2 linked regions of the Syntrophotalea carbinolica DSM 2380 genome follow. The protein of the gene in region 1 interacts with the protein of each later gene in a pairwise test. Links are inferred from orthologs where the notes say so. Each region holds a gene or a part of one and is shown in the gene's direction. Other genes may lie near its edges.

Region 1 (7,612 bases):
GCGTCAAACTTGACAACGGTCACACCATTTTGGCCCATATTTCAGGCAAGATGCGAAAGTTTTATATCCGCATCCTGCCCGGCGACAGGGTGACCGTGGAATTGTCCCCCTATGATCTGACGCGTGGACGCATTACTTATCGCGAAAAGTAATCAAGCGTTGGCGAATGTTTGGGGTGCAGTGAGCAATATGTGAATTGCATGCGGCCAGTTTATTCCTGAGATCATACGCTATGTTTGGAATGGACTGGCTTCGTAATTTTCGTGAATCATCGATACCGGCGTTGGCCGGTTTTGCTGTTTATATCGGTATCCGTGTGGATGCGGAGGGTTTTTATGGAAGAGCGTTACGACGCTGGTGGCATTGAAGGTAAATGGCAGAAACGTTGGGAGCAGGATCGGACCTTCAAGGCGAAGGAGAAGGATGCCCGAGAGAAGTATTATCTGCTGGAGATGTTTCCTTACCCTTCTGGGCGCATTCACATGGGCCATGTCCGCAATTACTCCATTGGCGATGTGGTCGCCCGGTTCAAGCGTTTGCAGGGGTATAACGTATTACACCCCATGGGCTGGGACGCGTTTGGCATGCCGGCTGAAAATGCGGCCATTCAACATAAAACCCATCCCGGCAAGTGGACCTACGAAAATATCGACAATATGCGCGCCCAGCTTAAGAAGATGGGGTTCTCCTACGACTGGGACCGTGAAGTGGCCACCTGCCATCCTGAATATTATCGCTGGGAGCAGTTAATCTTTCTCAAAATGCTTGAGAAGGGACTGGCTTATAAAAAAAGCTCCTTTGTCAACTGGTGTTCCGAGTGTCAGACGGTACTGGCCAATGAGCAGGTAGAAAATGATGCATGCTGGCGCTGCGGCACCGTTGTCGAGCAAAAAGAGCTTGAGCAGTGGTTTTTCAAAATTACCGATTACGCCCAGGAATTGCTGGACGATACCAGCAAGCTGAGCGGGTGGCCCGAACCTGTGTTGACCATGCAGCGCAACTGGATCGGTCGCTCTACCGGTTGCGAGATAGACTTCCCGGTGGCCGATTCCGATCTCAAGATCAAGGTGTTTACCACCCGTCAGGATACACTGTACGGTGCGACTTTCATGAGCCTTGCGGCGGAGCACCCCCTGGCCATGGAATTGGTGAGCGCTGAATGTAAGGCCGAGGTTGAGGCCTTCATTGCCAGGGTGCGTACTCAGGATAAGGCGAAACGTACCAGCGATGATTTCGTCAAAGAAGGGGTTTTTACCGGCTCCTATGGGATCAATCCTGTCAACGGACGACGTATCCCCATTTACCTGGCCAATTTTGTCCTGATGGATTACGGAACCGGTGCTGTCATGGCCGTTCCCACGCACGATCAGAGGGATTTCGATTTTGCCCGCAAATATGATATTCCCATGATCGTGGTCATTCAGCCCGAAGATCAAACCCTCGATCCGGCGACCATGACCGAGGCCTGGACTGCGCCGGGGGTGCTGGTCAACTCCGCACCTTTCGACGGTTTGGATAACGAGAGTGCCAAGGAAAAAATCGCTGCTCATCTCGAAGAGCAGGGCGTAGGTCGCAAGACCGTTAATTATCGTTTGCGCGATTGGGGCGTCTCACGGCAGCGTTACTGGGGGACGCCAATACCTATCATATATTGTCCTGCCTGCGGCATCGTTCCCGTGCCTGAAGAGGATTTGCCCGTCTTGCTGCCGATGGATGTCGAGATCAGCGGTGAAGGCGGCAGCCCCCTGGCACGCCATCAGGAATTTTTAAAGGTTACCTGTCCTACCTGTGGTGGGGATGCCCGCCGGGAAACGGATACCTTCGATACTTTCGTGGAAAGTTCCTGGTATTTTGCCCGTTACACATGTCCGCGTTTCGAACAGGGTCCGGTGGATCGCGCCACTGTCGACCATTGGCTGCCTGTCGATCAGTACATTGGTGGAATCGAGCATGCTGTCATGCATCTGCTCTACGCACGTTTCTTTACCAAGGTGATGCGCGATCTGGGCATGATGGCGCATGACGAACCTTTTAAAAATCTCCTTACCCAGGGGATGGTCTGCATGGAGACGGCGTCGTGTCCGGAGCATGGATGGCTTTTCCCTGAGCAGGTGGTCGAAGGCAAGTGTGTTTTGTGCGGTGCCACCGCTCAAACCGGTCGCAACGAGAAAATGAGTAAATCCAAGAAAAATGTTGTCGATCCGGATAAACTTATCCTCAGCTATGGGGCCGATACGGCACGTCTTTTCTCCTTGTTTGCCGCACCGCCGGAAAAAGATCTGGAGTGGAACGAACAGGGCGTCGAAGGATGTTACCGCTTCCTGCACCGCGTCTGGCGGGCGGTATATGATAATCTGGAGATGATTTCCGGGGTGGCTGTACCGGCCTCGGTCGATGGTGCAGCCCGGAATTTACGCCGCCAGGTGCACGCGACCATCAAGAAGGTTACCGGGGATATCGATGGTCGCTTTCACTTCAATACGGCTATCGCCTCAGTCATGGAGCTGGTCAATGCCATCTATGGTTTCGAGGCCAAAGCTCAATATCCCGGTGTCATGCGCGAAGCACTGGAAGCTACGGTAAGATTGCTTGCGCCTTTTGTTCCGCATGTTTGTGAAGAACTGTGGGCCTGCCTCGGTCATGAGGGCGGTCTCGAAGCTGCCGGCTGGCCTGCCTGGGACGAAGAGGCGTTGGTCGAAGATGAAAAAACGATTGTTGTGCAGGTTAACGGTAAGGTTCGCGGAAAGCTGACCATTGCAGCCGATGCCGATAACGACACGGTGCAGCAGGCGGCTTTGAAGGCAGATAACGTGGTTCGTTTTCTGGAGGGTAAAACAGTGCGAAAAGTGGTTGTGGTTCCCGGCCGTCTGGTGAACATCGTCGTATCATGACAGCGCGTGTACTGATCGTCCTATTGCTGGCATTGAGCCTTTGGGGCTGCGGCTATCATCTGCAGGATAAAGACGCGGCGCTGCCGGGCGGGGTCCGCTATGTGTATGTCGGTATCCTGCATAACGGCACTTATGAGCCTTTTTTGGAAAATGCCGTATCCAATGCCTTGATCGATCGACTGGTAAGGAGTCCGGGAGTTGAACTGGTGGGCAAACCGGACAGGGCCGATGCGATTTTAACCGGAAACATTGTGGGATATAGCAATAAATCCCTGTCATACAATGGTAACGACAATATCGCCGAATATCGTTCGCGTTTGACCGTAGAGGTTGCCTTGCGACATGCCGACACCGCCCAGATTCTCTGGAAGGGGCGCTCGAGCTGGACCGAGGATTACGCGGCCAATGCCGACAAGTCCCTTGAGGATGATCGCGAGTCGGCAGCCGTTGAGGTCATCGCGCAGCGTCTGGCGGATGAGCTCTATGCTCGCATGGCGGACGATTTTTGACCGGGACTCGAAAGGGTGGGGCCGTGACGCCTGGGGAATTAAAGAAGCGGATACGCGACAAGACTCTGCCGGCTTTGCTGTTTCTTTATGGCGAAGAGACATTTTTTGTCGAGCGCAGCCTGCGTCAAATTATCGATGCGACCATTCCCGTCGAAGCACGCGATTTCAACCTGCAGATTTTTCATGGCAAGGACAGTCGAGCCGTGTCCATTTTGGACACGGCTCGTACGTTGCCCGTTTTCAGCCCCATCCGGTTGGTGGTCGTGCGCGATACGCAGGATGTGCCGGCGGCGGAACTTGAGCAGATTATTCCTTATCTCAGCGATGCCGTACCCGAAACCATACTGGTTTTTACCGGTAATAAAATTGACGGGCGCCGCAAGTTCTACCAGGTTTTTAAGAAATTCGGCGCATTGGTCGAGTTTAAAAAACTTTACGATAACCAGATACCTTCTTTCGTTACCGACCAGTCCCAAGATCTCGGATTCGATTTTACCGAAGAGGCTCTGGCGTTGTTTTGCAAAAGGGTCGGATCGCATCTCCAGGAAATCCATGGCGAGTTAAGCAAGTTGCTTAATTTCCTCGGCGGACGGCGCGTGGCGGAAGTTGCCGATGTCATGACCGTAGTGTCTGACAGTCGGGTCGATAGCGTTTTCGATTTGAGCGATGCTCTCGGTAAAAGGGACGTGGGGGAAGCATTAAGGCTGTTACATCGGCTTCTGGCCGAAGGGATCGCGCCGTTGTTGATTCTGGCCATGATTACCCGACATTTTCGTCAACTGTGGAAGGCTCATGAGCTGTTGCAGCAGCGTGTCGCGGAAAAGGATATGGCACGTCGTATCGGTATCAATCCGTATTTTGTGAGTGGTTTGGTTGCCCAGGCACGTCGTTTCCCGGGGCATGGTTTCCGGGGGATTTTTGAAGCCTTGCTGGAAACGGATCTCGCTTTGAAATCAACGGGATCGTCGCCATCGGTGGTGCTTGAATCTCTGGTTTTACGATTGGCGGCGAAGTAGGTTAATAAAAAAGGGGCCTTGAAGGCCCCTTTTTGCTTTGCTTTTCAAAAGTGTTCTCAGCCCACGGTGTTGACAAGCTTTACCAGACGCGAAATCTTGCGGCTGGCGGTCGCTTTATGAATAACACCTTTGGTGGCGGCTTTGTCGATATAAGGCACAGCGCGGTCCAGCGCCGTTTTGGCCTCTTCCTGATTGCCGCTGGCTGCGGCAACACGCACCATTTTTACCAAGCTGCGCATGGTGCTGCGGATATGGGTATTGCGTGCATTACGTACTGCCGCTTGACGATTTCTTTTGAGAGCGGATTTGTGGTTAGCCAAGGTGTTCCTCCGATTTGATAGTTTGTTTTTCCCAGCGAAGCCATCGATTGTTGCGTAATCATTCAGGCTGCGCGTTGATATGCATAACTTGCAGCGAACTTATAACACTGGTCGATGGATTAGTCAAGTTAGGTAATATTAATAACCTCTTCGAAAACAACGCAAATCCAGCATGTTAGCGTTGAACGATTGGGGATTAAAAAATAATAATCCCTCCATGGGGGTTTTCTGGAGCAGGTTGGGACAATATGGGCAACACGAGGGAACAAAAGGAAATCACCAGGGCGACCGGTGTCATGGGGTTTGCAACCAGTTTGAGTCGAGTCTTCGGATTGGTGCGAGATATGGTCGTTGCCCGCATGTTTGGTGCCGGATTCGGTGCGGACGCCTTTTTTATGGCTTTCACCATTCCCAACCTTTTGCGGCGGTTTTTTGCCGAAGGGTCTCTTACCGCAGCGTTTGTTCCGACTTTCTCACGGGTTTATCTCGATCAGGGCGAGGCGGAGAGCAGGCGCGTGGCAAATATCTGCTGGACCCTGTTGCTGTTGATCATGGCCGCTGTAACCTTGTGCGGCATTCTGGCATCCCCATGGATCGTGCGTTTGATCGGCTACGGTTTCGGTGCCATTCCCGGGAAACTCGCACTGACCGATTTCCTCAATCGGCTGATGTTCCCCTATATCTTCTTCGTAAGTCTGCTCGCCCTTGTCACCGGCATTTTAAATGTGTTGGGTCACTATTTCTGGCCTTCCGTTTCTCCGGTGCTTCTGAATCTGGCCATGATTCTGTCGGCCTACTTTTTAGCGGATTATTTCCAGACTCCAGTGGTCGCCCTGGCCATTGGCGTGTTGGTTGGCGGATTGTTGCAATTGGCCATACAGATTCCCGTGTTGAGAAGATACGGTTATCGGTTTCGGTTCGATTTCCATTTCAGGCATCCGGCTGTTCGTCAGGTTGCACGGTTGATGTTGCCGGGAATCGCCGGGGTGGCTATTTATCAAATCAATATTGTGGTGACGCGACTGTTGGCCTCGTTTTTACCCGAAGGCAGCGTATCCTATCTGTATTTCGGGCAACGACTGTTCGAGTTTCCCCAGGGGATCTTTGTGGTTTCCCTGGCTCAGGCGGTGTTGCCGGCCATGAGCCGTCAAGTGGCGCTTGGTGACGATGTGGGTTTTAAGGACTCCCTGCGTTATGCTCTTGTGCTGATTGCTTTGGTTACCTTGCCGGCTGCGGTAGGGCTGGTACTTTGCGCGATTCCTGTCTACAGCCTGTTTTTCATGCATGGTGCCTTTAATTATGAAGATGTCCGGCAGTCGGCTGTGGTGTTGGCCGCTTATGCGCCAGGTCTGTTGTTTGCCGGGGTAAGTCGCGTGGTTGTGCCGAGTTTTTACGCCATGGGCGATACCAGAACACCGGTCTGGATATCCTTTTGGACGTTGCTGGTGAATGCGGGGCTGGGGGTTTTGCTCATGCAACCGTATGCCCATGTTGGTTTGGCGTGTGCTTTAACCCTTGCCAGTATTTTTAATTGCTCGGTGTTGTTGTTCATCTTGCGACAAAAGCTGGGGTCGCTTGGATTGAAGTACGTTCTGGGTTCCATGCTGCGGATTCTGCCGGGTACCCTGGTTATGGCGGGTTTTGTTTACGAGGTGCTGCAACATGCATCGTGGGGCCAGGCCGGATCTTTCTGGTTTAAAATAGCCTTGCTCGGGTTTGCCGTTGCCGGCGGCGGGTCGATCTTTGCCGTAGGCTGTGTTGCCATGCGGGTGCCGGAAGCGGCCCAGGCATACAGTCTGCTTAAACGGAAGCTCGGTTGGGGCACATGATTGTCGTCCGGACGGCGAAGGTTTTATTGGCCTCTGGCTCGAGGATGCGGACGAATTTTATCTGGCTCAGGATTTTTTTTACTGTTATCATGGAAAAAATGTTGACACGCATGCCCGCGTTTTGATATTACTTTGCCCCGTCGCTGATTTGTAGGCACGTAGCTCAGTGGGAGAGCACTACCTTGACACGGTAGGGGTCGGCGGTTCAATCCCGCCCGTGCCTACCATATTCTACAAACTGCGCGCAATCACGAGGCATCTTCGGATGCCTCTTTTTGTTCGCGGAGAAAGTGGGTGGTCATGATTCAGATCGAATTGCCGGACGGATCTATTAAGGAATTTTCTGAAACGACCACTCCTGGTGACATCGCAGCCGGTATCGGATCCGGTCTCGCGCGCCAGGCGGTGGCTGCACGATTTAACGATCGTATGGTCGATCTGTGCACCCCGATTACGGAAAGCGGCCGTCTTGAAATTATCACCCTGAATTCTCCGCAGGGACTTGAGGTCTATCGGCATACCGCCGCACATCTTATGGCCCATGCGGTCAAGGATCTTTACGGTGACCGGGTTCAGGTTACCATCGGTCCGGCTGTCGAAAACGGTTTCTATTACGATTTTTACTGTGAAGACCATGCATTCTCTCCGGACGATTTCGAAAAAATCGAGAAGCGGATGCAGGAACTGGTCAAGGCCAACCTGCCCATTGAGCGGGAGGAGGTTTCGCGGGACAGTGCCATTGCCCTGTTTCGGGAGCTTGGAGAGCATTACAAAGTCGAATTGATAGAGGACTTGGATGCGCCGACCGTCTCGCTCTACCGCCAGGGCGATTTCGTCGATTTGTGCCGTGGTCCGCATTTGCCCTCCACCGGCAGAATCAAGGCATTCAAGCTGACCAGTGTGGCTGGTGCGTATTGGCGTGGCAGCGAGAAGAATGCCATGTTGCAGCGCATCTATGCGACGGCCTTTCCCGATAAAAAAGAACTCCGCACCTATCTGAACAAGCTGGAAGAAGCTCGCAAGCGCGATCATCGGCGTATCGGACGC
Region 2 (16,755 bases), 930 kb from region 1 along the record:
ATAACGATGGTCATGAGCTCGCCGCGCGCACCGAACAGCTTGACGAAAAAGGTCGTGGCAAACACCGACGCGGCGATATTGACAAGATTATTTCCCACCAGAATGGCGCCCAGCAGATTGTCCGGCCGGCTGAGAACCAGTTCAAGTTGCTTGGCACCGCGTTTCTTTTTGTGTACCAGGTATTTGACCCGCAGAGAATCCAGAGACAGCAGCGCTGTTTCCGAACCGGAGAAAAAAGCCGACATGAATAACAGCAAAGTCAGGCCGCCGACATAGAGAATTGAATCTTGCATTCATAACCTTTCCACACTATGAATATTCGTACATAAAAAGTTTTGCGATTCTACCTCATGCCTGCCCGGATTACAATTGACAGGTTTGAAATACACTTCGCGCTGTGCTATAAGCGCTCTGCAGTTAAACCTGCCAAGCAACGCCACCTGCGAGGTATTTATGGACAAGGCACAACGAATCCGCCGTTATCAACAACTGTGTGACGAACTGCATCGCCACAGCAGGCTTTACTACACCTATGATCGCCCTGAAATAACCGACGCGGAATACGACCGCCTGTTTCGGGAACTGCTTGAGTTGGAAAAAGCGTATCCCGAGCTGGTGACGGCCGCTTCGCCGTCCCTGCGCGTAGGCGCTTCGCCTCTGTCGCAATTCACGCCAGTACCCCACAGCCGCCCCATGCTGTCCCTGGAAAACGCTCTGACCGAAGATGAACTTTATGACTTCGACGCCCGCATCCGGAAACTTCTGGCCAGCGATGCACCGGTGCGGTACGTTTGCGAGCTAAAAATGGATGGGGTAGCGGTCGAATTGGTCTATAGAGACGGAATCCTCTCCGTCGGATCCACCCGCGGCGACGGGACCACCGGCGAGGGCATCACCGAAAACCTGCGCACGATCCCCTCCATACCTCTGGTACTGAGCGGCGAAGCGCCTGCGCTTCTGGAAGTTCGCGGCGAGGTCTATATCGACCTGGACGACTTTCAAAAACTTAACCATGAGCGCGAGGAAGAAGGCTTACAGGTATTTGCCAACCCGCGCAACGCCGCCGCCGGCAGTCTGCGCCAACTCGACTCCGCAGTCACCGCCAAGCGACCACTGAAAATATTCTGCTACGGCATCGGCCAGCTTTCCGGAGAACATCCCGCCAGCCACCACTCATTGCTGAAGTGCATGCATCGGTGGGGACTGCGCGTCAATCTGGAACACTCGCGCACCCTTGAAGGCATCGAACAAGTCACGGACTATTTCCGTCAGCTGCAACAGCGCCGAGACGAACTCCCCTACGAGATCGATGGCATGGTGGTCAAAGTCGACGATCTGGCCCTGCAACGCGAATTGGGGGAAAAAACCCGTACCCCCCGCTGGGCCATTGCCTGCAAGTTCCCCCCCCGTCAAGCGGTTACTGTGGTTGAAGATATCGTGCTGCAAGTCGGGCGTACCGGTGCCATAACGCCGGTGGCGCAACTGAAACCCGTTGAGGTCAGCGGTGTCACGGTATCGCGCGCCAGTCTGCACAACTGGGATGAAATCGCGCGCCTCGACGTTCTGATAGGCGACACGGTGGTTGTCGAGCGCGCCGGCGACGTCATCCCCGATGTCGTCAAGGTACTGACGGAACACCGTAACGGCCAAGAGCGCAGCGTGCCCCTACCGCAAAGCTGCCCGGCTTGCGGCGGACCGGTGGTCAAGCTCGAAGGTGAAGTGGTGCCGCGTTGCCAGGAAATGTCCTGCCCGGCGCGCCTGCGCGAATCGATTAAACATTTCGTCGCCCGTCGCGCCATGGATATCGATGGCCTCGGTGAACGCACCATCGAGCAACTGCTGAAACGGGAGCTCATCAAGAGTGTGGCGGATCTTTACCATCTTACCAAAGAAGACCTGTTGCTTTGCGAACGCCTGGCGGACAAATCGGCGGAAAAACTGTTGACCGCCATCGCCGCAAGCAAAACCCGCCCTTTGGGTCGCTTCCTTTTTGCCCTGGGCATTCGCCACGTGGGGGAACACCTGGCCAGTCTGTTGGCCCGGCAGTTCGGCTCTCTGGATGCCTTGTCGCACGCCACCCGCGAGGAACTGCTGGCCATACACGAGATCGGTCCCCAGGTCGCCGACAGCGTCACCGATTTTTTTGCCAAATCGCGCAACCGCGAGATTCTCGCTGCTCTGCAACGCGCCGGGGTTGCACCGCAAGCGGAAGAGAAGCGCAGCGGCGGCCCCCTGACTGGCAAGTCCTTCGTATTTACCGGTAGCCTGACCCGTTTCTCACGCAAACAGGCGCAGGAAATGGTGGAACGGTTGGGTGGACGCGCCAGCGGTTCCGTCAGCAAAAAAACTGACTGCGTGGTTGCCGGTGAAGCCGCTGGCAGCAAGCTGGAAAAGGCTCGTCAACTCAACATCCAGATTCTCAGCGAAGAAGAGTTCCTGCAGATGATCGACACACTGGAGGAGGCATGAAACCGATACGGGTAAAGGTCAAAGTAAACGGTCGCGTGCAAGGGGTCGGATTTCGCCACTTCACCTACAAAACAGCCATCAGCCTCGAGCTGACCGGCTGGGTGCGAAACCTGGAGGATGGATGCGTCGAGGCCGTTGCGGAAGGCCCCCGACAACAGGTGGAAGAATGGCTGGCTGCGCTCAAAAAAGGGCCCCCGGCCAGCAAGGTTGCAGGGCTGACCATTCAGCGGGAAATCGTCGAAGGCGTTTTCGAGCGCTTCGAGGTAAGATTCTGAACGCGGTCCCTGCTGCGGTCTGGTCAAGATAACCATTCCTGCTTTCAGCAGCAAGGACACAAAGGTCTCGATGGATATCGAAAATGAGGAACACCAAGGGTAAGAAGCGGTGTTACGCCTGATCTTCATCTCGCAACTTAAGGCTTTCCTTATACACGTCACTGCCAGGCAGTCCGAACTGCCGGGCCACCTCCTTGACAATCTGGCGCATGGGCAGGTCGGTATCCCTGCGCCATCGAAGCAACGCCTCCTGTACCGTCTCCTGCTGCTGTTCCTCGGGAGCCGGCCCTACCAGCAGCACGATCTCGCCGCGTACCCTGCCCTGCGCGAAATGCGCAAGAGCTTCGCTGGCGGTACCGCGAAAAACCTCTTCGTGCAGCTTGGTTAATTCGCGAACCACCGCGATCTCCCGTTCGTCGCCGAGTTCCTCCATCAGGTCGGCCAGACAGGCCACCAGACGATGGGGCGCCTCATAAAAAACAAGGGTACGCTTCTCCGCACTCAGGGTTTTGAACAGTTTGCGTCGCGCCGTGCTTTTGGGTGGGATAAACCCCTCAAAGGCAAAGCGCTCCGTCGGCAGGCCGGCCACGGAAAGACCGGCGATCACGGCGGAAGCCCCCGGCACCGCGGTGACCGGCAGATCTTCGTCGCGGCAGGCCCGCACCAGCAAAAATCCGGGATCGGAAATGGCCGGCGTTCCGGCATCGGTAATCAAGGCTACCGATTTTCCTTGCCGCAACATTTCCAGAATGCGCTCCCCCTTGACACTCTCATTGTGAGCGAAATAGGACGTCAGAGCGGTGGTTATGCCGTAATGGCTGAACAACTTGCGGCTGTGACGCGTATCCTCGGCAGCTACCAGGTCAACTTCCTTCAGCACGCGTAAGGCTCTAAAGGTCAGATCCTCCAGGTTTCCGATGGGCGTCGCCACCAGATAAAGAACCCCGGGATTCACGGCTTCATTCTTCACCCACCACTCCTTCAAGCTGCTTCAAATCGTTAAGCCACACAGCTGCATTGGCATCACTGGGCATACGCCAGTCACCGCGCGGCGAAAGCACGACGCTACCGACCTTAGGTCCATCGGGCAGACAGGAGCGTTTGAACTGCTGGGAGAAAAAACGCCGATAAAAGGTCTGCAACCAATGCAGAATTTCCCTGGCGGTGAACTGATCGCCAAACGCCTGACGAGCCAGGAAAAAAATTTTCGACGGCCGATGCTGCAGGCGCACCACATGATAGAGGTAGAAATCGTGCAGCAGATAAGGGCCAACCTTATCCTCGGTACGCTGCTTGATTTCACCGTTTTCATGCGGAGGCAGCAATTCCGGCGACACGGGGGTATCGCAGACATCGTGCAGAATGGCGGAGATATCGCCGGAGAATTCCGCATCCGCACACCAGGCCACCAGGTAACGCACCAGGGTCTTGGGTACGCCGGTATTGACTGCATACATGGACATATGATCGCCGTTGTAGGTACACCACCCCAGGGCCAGTTCCGACAGATCGCCGGTGCCGATAAGCAGGCCTCCGACCTGATTGGCGACATTCATCAGGATCTGGGTACGTTCGCGGGCCTGGGAGTTTTCATAGGTAATATCGTGCACCGTCTCGTCATGCCCGATATCGGCAAAGTGTTGGCGCACCGCAGCATCGATGGAGATCACCCGCAATCCGGTCCCAAGCAATTCCGCCAGACGTTCGGCATTGCCGCGGGTACGTTGCGTGGTTCCGAAACCGGGCATGGTAATGGTCTCGATACCCGAACGGTCATAGCCCAATTTATCGAAGGCTTTGACCGTCACCAACAAAGCCAGGGTCGAATCGAGACCGCCGGATATGCCGATAACGACACGCTTGGCGCCGGTGTGCAGCAAGCGCTTGGCCAGCCCGGTGGTCTGAATCTCGAAAATTTCATGACAACGATGGGCCCGCTCTTCCTCGACCGGCGGCACAAAGGGTGTGGCGGCGACAGGCCGCCGCAGTCGCTCGGTAGTCACATCGGTCAGAAGAAAGTCGATAACCCGATACGAGGCATCCGACCGGGCCCCTCCGTAACTGTTGTTTTTGAAACGTTCGTTGACCAACCGCTCAATATCGACATCCGCCACTGCGATCTGGCTGTCAAACCGGAAACGTTCCGTTTCGGCCAAAATGGTACCGTTCTCCGCGATCAGTGAATGTCCGGAAAACACCAGATCGGTACTTGATTCACCGGGGCCGGAGGAAGCATAGACATAAGCGGCAAGACAACGTGCCGACTGGTTCTGCACCAGGGCGCGACGATATTCCATCTTGCCCAGCAATTCAGGGCTAGCCGAAAGATTCAACAATACATTGGCCCCAGCCACAGCCAGTTGCCCGCTGGGCGGATTGGCAACCCACACATCCTCGCAAATTTCGATACCGATCATACAATCGGGCAGTCCCTCGGCACGAAACAGCAGATCGTTACCAAAGGGAATAGATTCACCGTCCCACATCAACTCCGTCGCGGTCAGATCCGCAGCAGAGGAAAACCAGCGTTCTTCGTAAAACTCCTGGGTATTGGGCAAAAACCGTTTAGGCACAATCCCGAGAATCCGCCCCCCAGACAGAAATACCGCGCAATTGAACAGTCTGCCGCGATGAGCGATCGGCGCTCCGACCACCATGGTCACCCGATGTTCAGCGGTAAACTCGGCCAACTGAACGATGGCCTTACGCGCCTGATCCACAAGCAGCGGTTGAAAAAAGAGGTCGGCACAGGTATAGGCGGTAAGACACAACTCGGGAAACAGAAAGAAACGACAGTCCGGAGTCTCCGCGACCAGCTTGCGGATTTGTTCGCAGTTATAGGCAACATCCGCCACCTTGGTAGCCGGCGTACATACGCCGATCCTGACAAATCCATGGGATGCCATACGAATTTCCATAACAATCTATCCTTTTCTACATTCCAAGAGAGAGTCCCTGTATCACCGAAAATCGCTGAGTTTTCCGAACTCCGGCATTCTAACCGCCTAACGAGAAAAAAACCAACCGTTTCCCCACAGACGGAACATACAGGCTACCAGCCATCGACATCAAAAGCACCGGGAAAGTGTTCGACCTCGGCCTCGTCACCCCGTCTCCGCACCGCAATCACGTCGAAACGCGGTTGCAGGCGATCCAACCGACGCTCGGCCAGATACCACTGTGCGGCTCGCAGAATCTGACGTTGTTTGGCGGCCCCGACCGCTTCTTGCGGGTAACCGTGGGAAATGCCGCGACGAGTTTTGACTTCGACGAAGATCAGCATGCGCTTGTGCCGGGCAACAATATCGAGCTCGCCGACCGGGGTACGTATGTTGCGGTCCAGAATCTTCATACCCTGGCGCCGCAAATACCCGGCAGCGATATCTTCGCCCCAACGTCCGAGGCTTAAGCGTTGGTAGGTCACAGGTATTCTCGCACGCCGCGAAAGGTTGCGCGATGCAACGGACAGGGACCCAACCGCGCAATGGCTGCACGGTGCGCGGCACTGCCATATCCCTTGTGTCCGGCAAATCCATATTCGGGAAAACGCGCATCGTAGGTCGTCATCAAACGATCACGCACCACTTTAGCCAGCACCGAAGCGGCGGCGATAGACAAGGATCGACTATCCCCCTGCTTGAGGGTTTTCTGCGGTAGCGGCAAGGGCACCGGGGTAATGCCATCGACCAGCAGATAATCGGCGGGTTGGGCCAGGCGGTCGAGGGCACGCCGCATGGCCAACAAAGTCGCCTGCAGAACGTTGAGCCCATCAACCTCCTGCGCACTGGCGAGTCCGATACCGTAATCGAGGGCCTGTCGGCGGATCTGCGGAAACAGCTTTTCGCGAAGTTTGGCGGATATTTTTTTGGAATCGTTCAGGCCGGGAAGATCGAATACGGGCGGGAGAACAACAGCGGCGGCGACCACCGGCCCGGCCAAGGGACCCCGACCGGCTTCATCGATACCGGCAATCCTGCGGTACCCCTGACGGCTCAGGCGTTGTTCAAAGTACAGGGGTGATACATCTTCAGAAGGAAAAAGCTCGAGCATAACGGTCCCTCTATCGAGCAACAGGCAGGGCCGAAAAAACAAAAGCCCCGGCATAACAACCGGGGCTTTTGCGGTATGACAAACGATTAGAGGCTACGCTTCTCGCGAATACGAGCAGCCTTGCCCTGCAGTTTACGCAGATAGTACAGTTTGGCGCGACGCACACGACCGACCATCATGACTTCGATCTTGTCGATATTGGGTGAATGCAGAGGGAAAACACGCTCCACACCCATGCCATCGGAAATCTTGCGCACGGTAAACGTCGAACCCAATCCTTTATTGTGACGCTTGATGCAAACGCCTTGAAAAACCTGGATACGCCGCTTATCACCTTCCACGATTTTAACGTGGACCCTGAGAGTATCACCGGCTTTGAAGGCAGGGATATCCTTCTTCATCTGTTCCATTTCCAAACGGTCAATAATATTCATTCTCATCCTCCTCTAGAGCGAGTCTTTGCATTCAGTGATTTTGATTTTAGGCCGACGTGCCAAGCAGCCGATCAAGTATGATCGCGGCGGCTGCACGCACCGGCAAATGGTTATATACGCCCCGTCCCCGAATCGGTTCGAGCACCTTCCAGCCGCACTCGAAAAGCTCCGGTGCCAGTCCCCAGCCGGTACCAAACACCAGCATCAGCGGAATCTTATCGAGCAAGGCCCTGCATGCGTCCACGCCGATCCCGTCGGTGCGCGAGGCGCCGGTCAGCACGGGCTCAGCGGTTGGCCCGGCGAATGATCGCCAATCCGCAAGCGCCTCATCCAGGGAAGCGACAACCCTGATCAGGGACAGCGCCTCGCCGCGGTGAGGATTGTATGCGGCGCCGTGTCCTTCGTGCCAGTGGGCAAGAATACGCCGGACCAGGGTCTGCTGTTCGACGACCGGCGTAATAACGTAAAATCGATCGACGCCATACGTTCTGGCGGTACGGGCGATATCGTGCAGATCAAGATTGGTAACCGCCGTACTCACCGTATCGCCGCGTCGATCCACGATAGGGTAATGTACCAAGGCAACGGCCACGGGCGTACTCATTTACTGTTCACCGCTATCCGCTTGACGCTGCAGTTCCTGCAACATGCGGCGATCTTCATCACTAAGACAGGCACGCTCCAGAAGATCGGGACGCCTAAGCCAGGTACGCAACAGCTGTTGCTGTCGACGCCAGCGCGCAATGGCGGCATGATTGCCGGACAACAGCACATCAGGGACCTTCATGCCCTCAAATTCTGCAGGCCGGGTGTATTGGGCGTACTCCAGCAACCCGTCACTGTAGGAATCGCTCGCTGCACTGTCACGATTACCGAGCACGCCGGGCACCAGACGGCCCACCGCATCGATAATCGTCATAGCTGCCAGCTCACCGCCGGTCAGAACGAAATCCCCGAGCGAGAACTCGTCGTCAACCATGGAGCGAATACGCTCATCGAAGCCTTCGTAGCGCCCGCAGACAAAAACAAGCGACTCCTCACCTGCAAGCTGCCGTGCCGATTCCTGGCAGAAAGGCTTACCCTGGGGTGTCATCAGCAGAACGCGACTGTGCGGCCGCCGCTGCCGGAGGTCTCGCAATGCCCGCGCAACGGGTTCCGGCTTTAGAACCATCCCTTCGCCGCCGCCGTACGGAACATCATCGGTAATCTGGTGCTTGCCTTCGGCCCAATCGCGCAAATGATGAGCTGTGATCTGCACAAGGCCCCGTTTCACCGCTTTGCCCATAATACTATCGGCAAAGGGAGAAGCGAACATTCCGGGAAAAAGCGTCAAAACATCAAAGAACATCAGGTTTCCTGAACCAGCCCATCAGGCAGATCAAACAATATACGGTTGCTCTCCAGATCGACATCCGCAATAAAGGCCTTGACGGCTGGCACTAAAACCTCGCCATAGTCCCCGTTAATCACGTAGATGTCATGGGCCGCAGTGGTGAAAATATCCTCAAGGCAACCGAGGGCACCCAACCGACGGTCAACGGCGGTCATGCCCTTAAGCTGAAACCAGTAGTATTCACCTGCAGGCAACCCGGGAACATCATCTCGACGAACGGCAACCTCGCATCCAACAAGATGTTGAACGGCACGAACATCTCTATAACCGGCAATCTGCAACAGAAGATGCCCCTTGTACCAGCCGGCCTTGCGACGGGCGCACTTCAGCACCGTCTCGCCTTCACGCAGAAAGACAAGCTGGTGCATCTTGGACAACAAGGGAAAATCCTGGTCACTACCGCGGATCTTGAGGTCGCCACGCAACCCGTGGGTTCCGATAACAACCCCTAGAATCAGCAAATCGCTTTGTTGCAGAACCATTACTCCATGATGTGCAAAGAAGCCCGCTTAGCCTCACGGGTCGCTTTGGCATTAAGCAAGGTGCGCATCGCTTTCGCGGTCCGCCCCTGCTTGCCAATAATACGCCCCATATCTTCGGGAGCTGCCGCGAGCTTCAGGAGAATACTACCGTCTTCTCCTTGTTCCTCTGTAACGGAAACCGCGTCAGGATTTTCTACCAGGGATTTAGCGATGAATTCGATCAGCTCCTTCATAGTCATCGGTCCTTTGGAGAAAAGCGGCCCGTCTGGTCACCGGTTCGGCATCAGATGCCTTACGCCTGCTTGAATTTGGCCCAGACGCCCTGGGTACGCAGCAAACGGCGAACCGTATCGGTGGGCTGAGCACCTTTATTCAACCATTCAAGCGTCTTATCTTCCTTCAAGGTGACCATCGACGGATTTTGCCGGGGATCATATTGACCAAGTTGCTCGATGAAACGACCGTCACGCGGGAACCGTTCGTCCGCTACCACGACCTGGTAGAAAGGTTTTTTCTTGGCGCCGCCGCGAGCCAGTCTGATTTTTACCGACATGTGTTATTCCTCCTGGTGTTTCCAAAACGTTTTTTCGATGGTGGTTAAAGTATATTAGGTTCTTTGCTTTTTAATAGCCACTAAAAAGCGGGCCGTTTTGGCCCGCGCGATGCCGCCGAAACGGCTCGCCTGTAGTTAATGACCGGCAGAACCGACCGGTCACAACTGCTTTACATAGGCATTCCGCCCCGTCCCATAAGGTTTTTCATGCCTTTGGGGCCGAGCTTCTGCATTTTCTTCATCATCTTCTGCGCTTCGGAAAAGCGCTTGATGAGTTGATTGACATCCTGAACTGTGGTACCGCTCCCTTTGGCGATGCGCAGACGTCGCGACCCGTTGAGTATGCGCTGGTCGCGTCGTTCAGCCGATGTCATGGAATTGATAATGGCCTCGATCTTTTTGAGTTCCTTGTCGGGAAGCTGCATGCCGCCCATTTGCTTCATGGCTTTGCCGGCACCGGGGATCAGTTTCAGCAAAGATTCCATGGAACCCATTTTTTTAATCGTTTTAAGCTGATCGCGAAAGGTCTCAAGCGTGAAGCCTTCCTTGCGCAGCTTTTGCTCCATGGCCTGCGCTTCTTCCTTATCGACAGCGGCTTCGGCCTTCTCGATCAGGGACAGAACGTCCCCCATACCGAGGATGCGTTGCGCCATGCGATCGCCATGAAACACTTCCAGGGCATCGAGCTTTTCCCCCAGCCCTACAAACTTGATCGGTTTGCCGGTTACAGCGCGAATCGACAAAGCCGCGCCGCCACGAGCATCGCCATCCAGTTTCGTCAGGATCACGCCGGTCACATCGAGTTGCTGGTCGAAACTCTCGGCAACGTTTACAGCATCCTGACCGGTCATGGCGTCAGCGACAAACAGAATCTCGCGCGGCTGTAAAGCCTGCTTGATGCGCTGCAACTCCGCCATCAGTTCCTGGTCGACATGCAATCGACCGGCGGTGTCCAGAATCAGGGTGTCGTAACCGTTGAGTTCTGCAAATTCCCTGGCGTCCGTGCACAATTTTACGGGATCGACGTCCGGATTGGAATCGAACACGGGGATATTCAGCTGTTTGCCGAGCGTCTTGAGCTGCTCGATCGCGGCCGGACGATAAACATCGGCCGGCACCAGCAGGGGATTGCGTTTTTGCCTGCGTAACTGCAGGGCCAGCTTCCCGCAGGAAGTGGTTTTCCCCGCGCCCTGCAAACCGCACAGCATGATCGGCACGGGTGGACGGGCCGCCAGGTCGAGGCTATTATCTTCGCCCTCGCCCATCAGACGCCCCAGCTCATCGCGTACCACCTTGATGACCTGTTGAGCCGGATTCAGGCTTTTAAGCACTTCCTGACCGACAGCACGCTCGCGCACTGTAGCTACAAAGTTCTTGACCACGCGAAAGTTGACATCTGCCTCAAGCAGCACCAGGCGGACTTCTCGCATGCTCTGCTTGATATTATCTTCGGTAAGCCGCCCTTGCCCGCGCAGCTTTTTGAAGACTGAATCGAGTTTATCCGTCAGATTGTCAAACATGGTCATTAGCCTGTCGGTACGGTGAAAACACGTCTAGCGTAAATGCGAACTATAGGAGAGCCCCCATCCGTTGTCAAGGGAAAACACCGTCCCAGGTTATTCATGCGGCCAAGTTTTGGCGTTACCAACCCAGCGATTCACTGAGTCGCCGGCAGACAACCGGCACACCCTGTAACAACGAGCTCCAAAGGCAGTCGGCGCATGCATCGTTGACACCCGCACCGGGGAAAGCTAGACTGACGTCGGAACCCCAAGCAAACCTTTCAATTGGAAGCATCACCCATGAGATCTTCACGTTCCGGTATCGACGGCGTACAACATATTCTGCAAAAATGGCTGTCAGCCCGCGGCATGGATACCAAATTCAGCCGATACCGCGTCTGGCAGTTCTGGGAAGCCGTCGTGGGAACGCAAATCGCTGCCCGCGCCAAACCGGTGCGCCTGCGCGGCGCCATTCTCGAGGTACGCGTCGACCACCCGGTATGGATGCAACAGTTACAGCTCATGAAACCCCGCATTCTTGCAAAACTCAATGAACAGCTGGGTGAGCATCTCATCGACGACCTGTTTTTGCGTCATGGGCGAACCGGCACATCCCGAACCGAGTCGGAACAGCACGCGTTACCAAGCAGCTGGCAAAACGCACCTCTGAGCGAAGGCGAACAACGGCACATTGAAGAAACCGTCGCCGGGCTGGCCGATGACGAGATACGCCGGCATCTTCGCCACCTGATGGAAATGCAGGCACGCCTCGACAAGGCCCGCAAAGCCAAAACCGACAAAAAATAAAAAGACGTCAGTCTTCCCCGTAGAACCCCAGAACCTCCTCGGAATACCCTTTGCCGCTCTTGTCATACACGAACAGGGGCGCCTCCAACGCCAACCCCGGAGCACCGCCACGGCGACCTTCGACCAGAATCATCCGTGCCGACTCGCCATACCGGGAATGCACGCAACGCAAACGTTTCGGTTCCAGACCGGCCTGTCTCATTCCTGCCAGCACATCCGTCAGGCGCTCAGCCAGGTGAACCATAAAAAAACGACCACCGGTACCTAGCAGATACGATGCGCAGGCTAAAAAATCGTCCAGCCCGCCATGCAGTTCGTGACGCGCTCTGGCCCGCTCATCACCCGGGGCAAGGCGTCCGGTACCCGGCCGACGGTATGGCGGATTGGTCATGACCACCTGGCACGATTCGGCAGCCAGCACCTCGCGCACAGACCTCACGTCGCGCCGCACGATTTCAACCCGATCCTGCACTCCATTAAGCAACACGCTGCGCCTGGCGCGATCGGCGGATTCCTCCTGAATTTCGACCCCGACGATCCTGCGGGCGTCAGAGGTGCGGGACAGAATCAACGGGATGACACCGCTACCGCAACCGAGGTCGCAGATACGCTCTACCCCCTGGAATCCTGCAAAAGCGCAAAGCAACACCGGATCGAGAGAAAATCGGTATCCACCTTTTTTCTGAAGAATCTTGAGTCCACCAAGACGCAGATCATCGAGGGTTTCGTCGTGATGTATGGGAATATCAACTGCCATAGGAATGCAAACCGGACAACAACAGGTTAACGCCCAGATAACAGAACAGGGTAGCGGCAAAACCGCCGATGGCCAACCAGGCCGTGGCGCGGCCGCTCCAGCCGCGAGTCAGCCGGGCATGCAGAAAAGCGGCATAGATAAACCAGACGATGAGACTCCAGGTTTCCTTCGGATCCCAGCTCCAGTAACGCCCCCAGGCATAGTTGGCCCAGGCGGCGCCGGTAACGATACCGACGGTCCATATGGGAAAACCGATGGCCACCGCGCGATAATTGACATCATCCAGCGTGGCCGGCGAGGGGAACAGGCCCAGAAACCCTTGCCACCTCGAAGAACGACAGGCAGCATCGTGGCTCCGCGCTTTCAGCAAATACATCACCGAAACGCAAAAGGACATGGCAAACGCGCCATAAGCCAGAAAACAGCTGATCACATGGTAGGTTAACCAGCGACTGCGCAGTGCCGGCATAAGGGGCTCTATGGCATCACGCCCTGACAACTGGGCCCACCCCATGCAAACCAGGGCAAGCGGCAGCGCAAACACGCCAAGTACGCGCCGGCGCATCCTGATATCGAGCAACAGATAAGCCAGCACGATGGCCCATCCGAAGAAGACCACGGACTCGTAAAAATTTGCAAAGGGCGCATGACCGACTCCGCCCGGCAACTGGTACGACTCATACCAACGCAAACCGATGCCGGCACCATGGCAGACCAGTCCCAGCCAGGTCAGACCGATACCGGCGCGCCCCAACCCTTCGCGACGCAATCCGGCATAGGCGACCATCAACCAAAATGCTATAAAATAGGCGCTGGTGGCCCCACTGAGCAAATGAAAGCTGGTCATGGCTGTTCCTTGGAAAGATTCCGAAACTCTTGGCACAAAACTTCAAATCGTCCGGAGAAAGCACCCTGCTGGCGGTGGGCGTGTCCGGCCATAAGTACCCGGGTTCCCCCGGCATCACCCTGCAAACGCAACCAGAGTCGCTGATGGGAAAAATAAAAAGCTGCCAGGGTTCCAACCACCAACAGCAGGCACCCCAACCAGACCAGCGGCACCCCAGGATCACGACTGACCTGAAGACCGGTATACCGACACGGCTCGATGGACAGCAACCTAAACACGTACGGCGCCTGAGCTTCCCCCATTAACAAGTCGGGATCCTGAAACGCCATGGCACGCCCGCGTTGACCGTCGGGAGAGGTCAGTTCAAGGCCTGCCGCCGGCCCTTTTCCTTCAAAATCGGAAATGTAACCGGCAACGGCCAAAGCGGTACCGTCCGGCAACAAAACGGACTGACCGTAAACGACCATCAGATCAAAAGGCTCGCCGCCCCCCCTGGGGGTCACGGAAAAACGCAACAGACCGGCATCCGTATCGTAGCCGGACTGATAGAAGGTCAATCCGCGATAACGCAAGGGATGATTAACCCGTACCGGAACCCGCACATGCCCGGGTACCTCTCGCCCGTCTTCAAGAATAGTCAGCAGACTGCGGAATTCACGTGGCTGATAGCCGTTAGCATAATAGTCGATGACAAATTGGTCGCAGCGCACACTGAACCCCAGCGGCCTCACGCCCTCCCCTCCCACCAAGGGCAGATGAGCGACGGCCTGCCCTTCGGCAATGGTCAGATAACCGCGATAGCCCCACTTACCGCCAACCACACCGCCGAGCAATATGATCAAAATCGCAAGATGGGTAACGTAGGCACCAAGCCGCGCCCAGGAATGACGTTGAACAAACAACCAGACGGTACCATCCTTTTGACTGCGGCGTACTGTGCCGAACCGCCCCCGCAGCACCTCCGACAATCGCCGCGTCACCACCTCGGGACATCGTGAATCCAACCAGTTGCAGTGCAGGGGACGACTCTGCAGCCAGCGATCCTCAGGCATCAACTGCGGGCAGAAGATCTGCCTCCATACTCCGGGCAGACGATGAACCGAACAGGCCGAAAGGTTGAGCGCGAACAGCCCCAGCAGTCCGTAAAACCACCAGGAATGATACATGTTATCAAGCTGCAAGATGCGGATAATACGAACGGCGACAGGGCCAAGGCGCTGATGATATTCAGCAAGGGGAAGGTTCTGCGGCAACAGGGTCCCGAGAACGGAACTGCCGGCCAGCAGGAACAGTGAAACAAGGGTGAGTTTCAGGGAACGCAGGCCGTTCCACAGGACCACATGCAAGGGTGAGGAAGTTCCGGAAGACATGATCGCTCCTGTCCTGCGACACGGTAGGTTCGAAGGGTTGCGCCGGAACCAGGGGGCCGCCATCCGGCTATTACCGCATGGCAGCCCTTCAGACCGGATCGGGTATCAAAACCCGTCGCGCACCAGACGCTCCTGCAGCGCCTCGGCTTTAGCCTCGACACCGGCAGCGAGTTCCTGTTTGAATGTTTCGAGCTTTTCGATCATAACCGGATCGCTGCCGGCAATGATCTGTGCGGCAAAAATGCCTGCATTGCGCGCCCCGGCCTTGCCGATGGCCATAGTCGCCACCGGGATGCCGGCAGGCATCTGCACGGTCGCCAGCAGAGCATCAAGCCCTTTGAGAGCCGAAGCGTCGATCGGCACCCCGATCACCGGCAGCGTCGACTCGGCGGCGACAACGCCGGCCAGATGCGCTGCGGCGCCGGCACCGACAATCAGCACCCGCACCCCGCGCTGGCGGGCAGTGCGGGAATATTCGGCCGTACGCTGGGGAGAACGATGCGCGCTTGATACCGTCATCTCAAAAGGGATGTCAAAACGCTGCAGAGCGCGGGCTGCTTCGACCATGATATCGTAGTCGCTGTCGCTGCCCATGAGGATCCCAACCAGCGGCTTGTCATTCATAATAAAGTCTCCTGCAAACTCATTGATGTAAAAGCTAAAAATTTGGAACCACTGAACTCGAAGCGGCCGTAGGAACTACCGGTCCCATAAAGCGGATTAAAACCGCTCCTGCTATCGCTTACCGGTTCAGCGCCTTGCGACCGATATCGCTTCGATAATGAACATCCTTCCAGTTGATGGTCTTGACTCCCTGGTAGGCGCGCTCGATAGCTTCCGCTACGGTGGTGCCGAGCCCGGTCACACCGAGTACGCGCCCCCCGGCGGTAACAATGCTGTCATCCTGCAATGTTGTACCGGCGTGAAATACCACCAAATCCTCGATGCCGGCTGCGGCATCAAGCCCATCGATGGCATGCCCCTTGGCATAATCGCCCGGATAGCCTCCTGAAGCCATAACAACGCAGACCGCGGCCTTGTCATGCCATTCGAGTTCAACACCGGACAGATCGCCGCGCGCACAGGCCAGCAACACCGGAACGATATCCGACTTGAGACGCGCCAGCAGCGGTTGAGTTTCGGGGTCGCCGAAACGGGCATTGAACTCAAGCACTTTCAGCTCGCCGTCCTTGATCATCAGGCCGGCATACAAAATACTGCTATACGCACAGCCCTCTGCAGCCATCCCGGCAATGGTCGGTTTGAGTACCTGCTCGATGATTTTATCGTGAATCTCCGGGGTTACCACAGGCGCGGGCGAATAAGCCCCCATGCCGCCGGTATTCGGCCCGGTATCGCCGTCGTAGGCCGCTTTGTGATCCTGGGATGAAGCCAACGGCACAATGCGCTCACCATCGGTAAAGGCCAGGAAGGATGCTTCCTCACCCTCCAGAAACTCTTCGATCACCACACGGGCACCGGCACTGCCGAACGCCCCCTCACACAGAATCGACTCAACCGCGGCAACAGCCTGCTCCACGGTATCCGCCAGAATAACCCCCTTGCCGGCGGCAAGACCGTCGGCTTTGACCACAATGGGAGCACCCTGCTGTTTAATGAAAGCCACGGCCTCATCGCAATCGGTAAAAGTACCGTAAGAAGCTGTCGGCACGCCGTATTTGGCCATCAGATCCTTGCAGAAACTCTTGCTCCCCTCGATCTGGGCAGCATCACGGGTTGCGCCGAAGATGGTCAGGCCGGCGGCGCGAAACCGATCCACCACCCCCAGGGTCAGAGGCAGCTCCGGACCGACAAC

The links.
Region 2: the proteins of leuS (region 1) and ligA interact in binary tests that used the Escherichia coli proteins (3 or more experiments, as listed by UniProt). The link is inferred for Syntrophotalea carbinolica DSM 2380 from one-to-one orthologs.

Annotation. Positions count from the first base shown.
Region 1 is NC_007498.2:1,659,383-1,666,994, forward strand. What follows is about bases 1-3,113. They hold leuS (leucine--tRNA ligase), read left to right. Parts: upstream 1-335; coding sequence 336-2,891; downstream 2,892-3,113. Other genes in these bases: infA (translation initiation factor IF-1), read left to right, coding at 1-152; lptE (LptE family protein), read left to right, coding at 2,888-3,113. Outside these bases: more of lptE, read left to right, coding at 3,114-3,400; holA (DNA polymerase III subunit delta), read left to right, coding at 3,424-4,416; rpsT (30S ribosomal protein S20), read right to left, coding at 4,473-4,736; murein biosynthesis integral membrane protein MurJ, read left to right, coding at 4,985-6,565; thrS (threonine--tRNA ligase), read left to right, coding at 6,866-7,612.
Region 2 is NC_007498.2:2,586,130-2,602,884, forward strand. What follows is about bases 1-2,961. They hold ligA (NAD-dependent DNA ligase LigA), read left to right. Parts: upstream 1-453; coding sequence 454-2,469; downstream 2,470-2,961. Other genes in these bases: PCAR_RS12115 (HlyC/CorC family transporter), read right to left, coding at 1-293; PCAR_RS12125 (acylphosphatase), read left to right, coding at 2,466-2,744; rsmI (16S rRNA (cytidine(1402)-2'-O)-methyltransferase), read right to left, coding at 2,857-2,961. In the rest of the region: more of rsmI, read right to left, coding at 2,962-3,714; PCAR_RS12135 (NAD(+) synthase), read right to left, coding at 3,704-5,662; PCAR_RS12140 (YraN family protein), read right to left, coding at 5,797-6,168; PCAR_RS12145 (ribonuclease HII), read right to left, coding at 6,165-6,794; rplS (50S ribosomal protein L19), read right to left, coding at 6,881-7,228; PCAR_RS12155 (RNA methyltransferase), read right to left, coding at 7,275-7,832; tRNA (guanosine(37)-N1)-methyltransferase TrmD, read right to left, coding at 7,833-8,576; ribosome maturation factor RimM, read right to left, coding at 8,576-9,103; PCAR_RS12170 (KH domain-containing protein), read right to left, coding at 9,103-9,336; rpsP (30S ribosomal protein S16), read right to left, coding at 9,396-9,656; ffh (signal recognition particle protein), read right to left, coding at 9,827-11,176; PCAR_RS12185 (DUF721 domain-containing protein), read left to right, coding at 11,459-11,965; PCAR_RS12190 (tRNA1(Val) (adenine(37)-N6)-methyltransferase), read right to left, coding at 11,973-12,722; c-type cytochrome biogenesis protein CcsB, read right to left, coding at 12,712-13,569; cytochrome c biogenesis protein ResB, read right to left, coding at 13,566-14,939; and more genes. UniProt on the Escherichia coli protein: DNA ligase that catalyzes the formation of phosphodiester linkages between 5'-phosphoryl and 3'-hydroxyl groups in double-stranded DNA using NAD as a coenzyme and as the energy source for the reaction.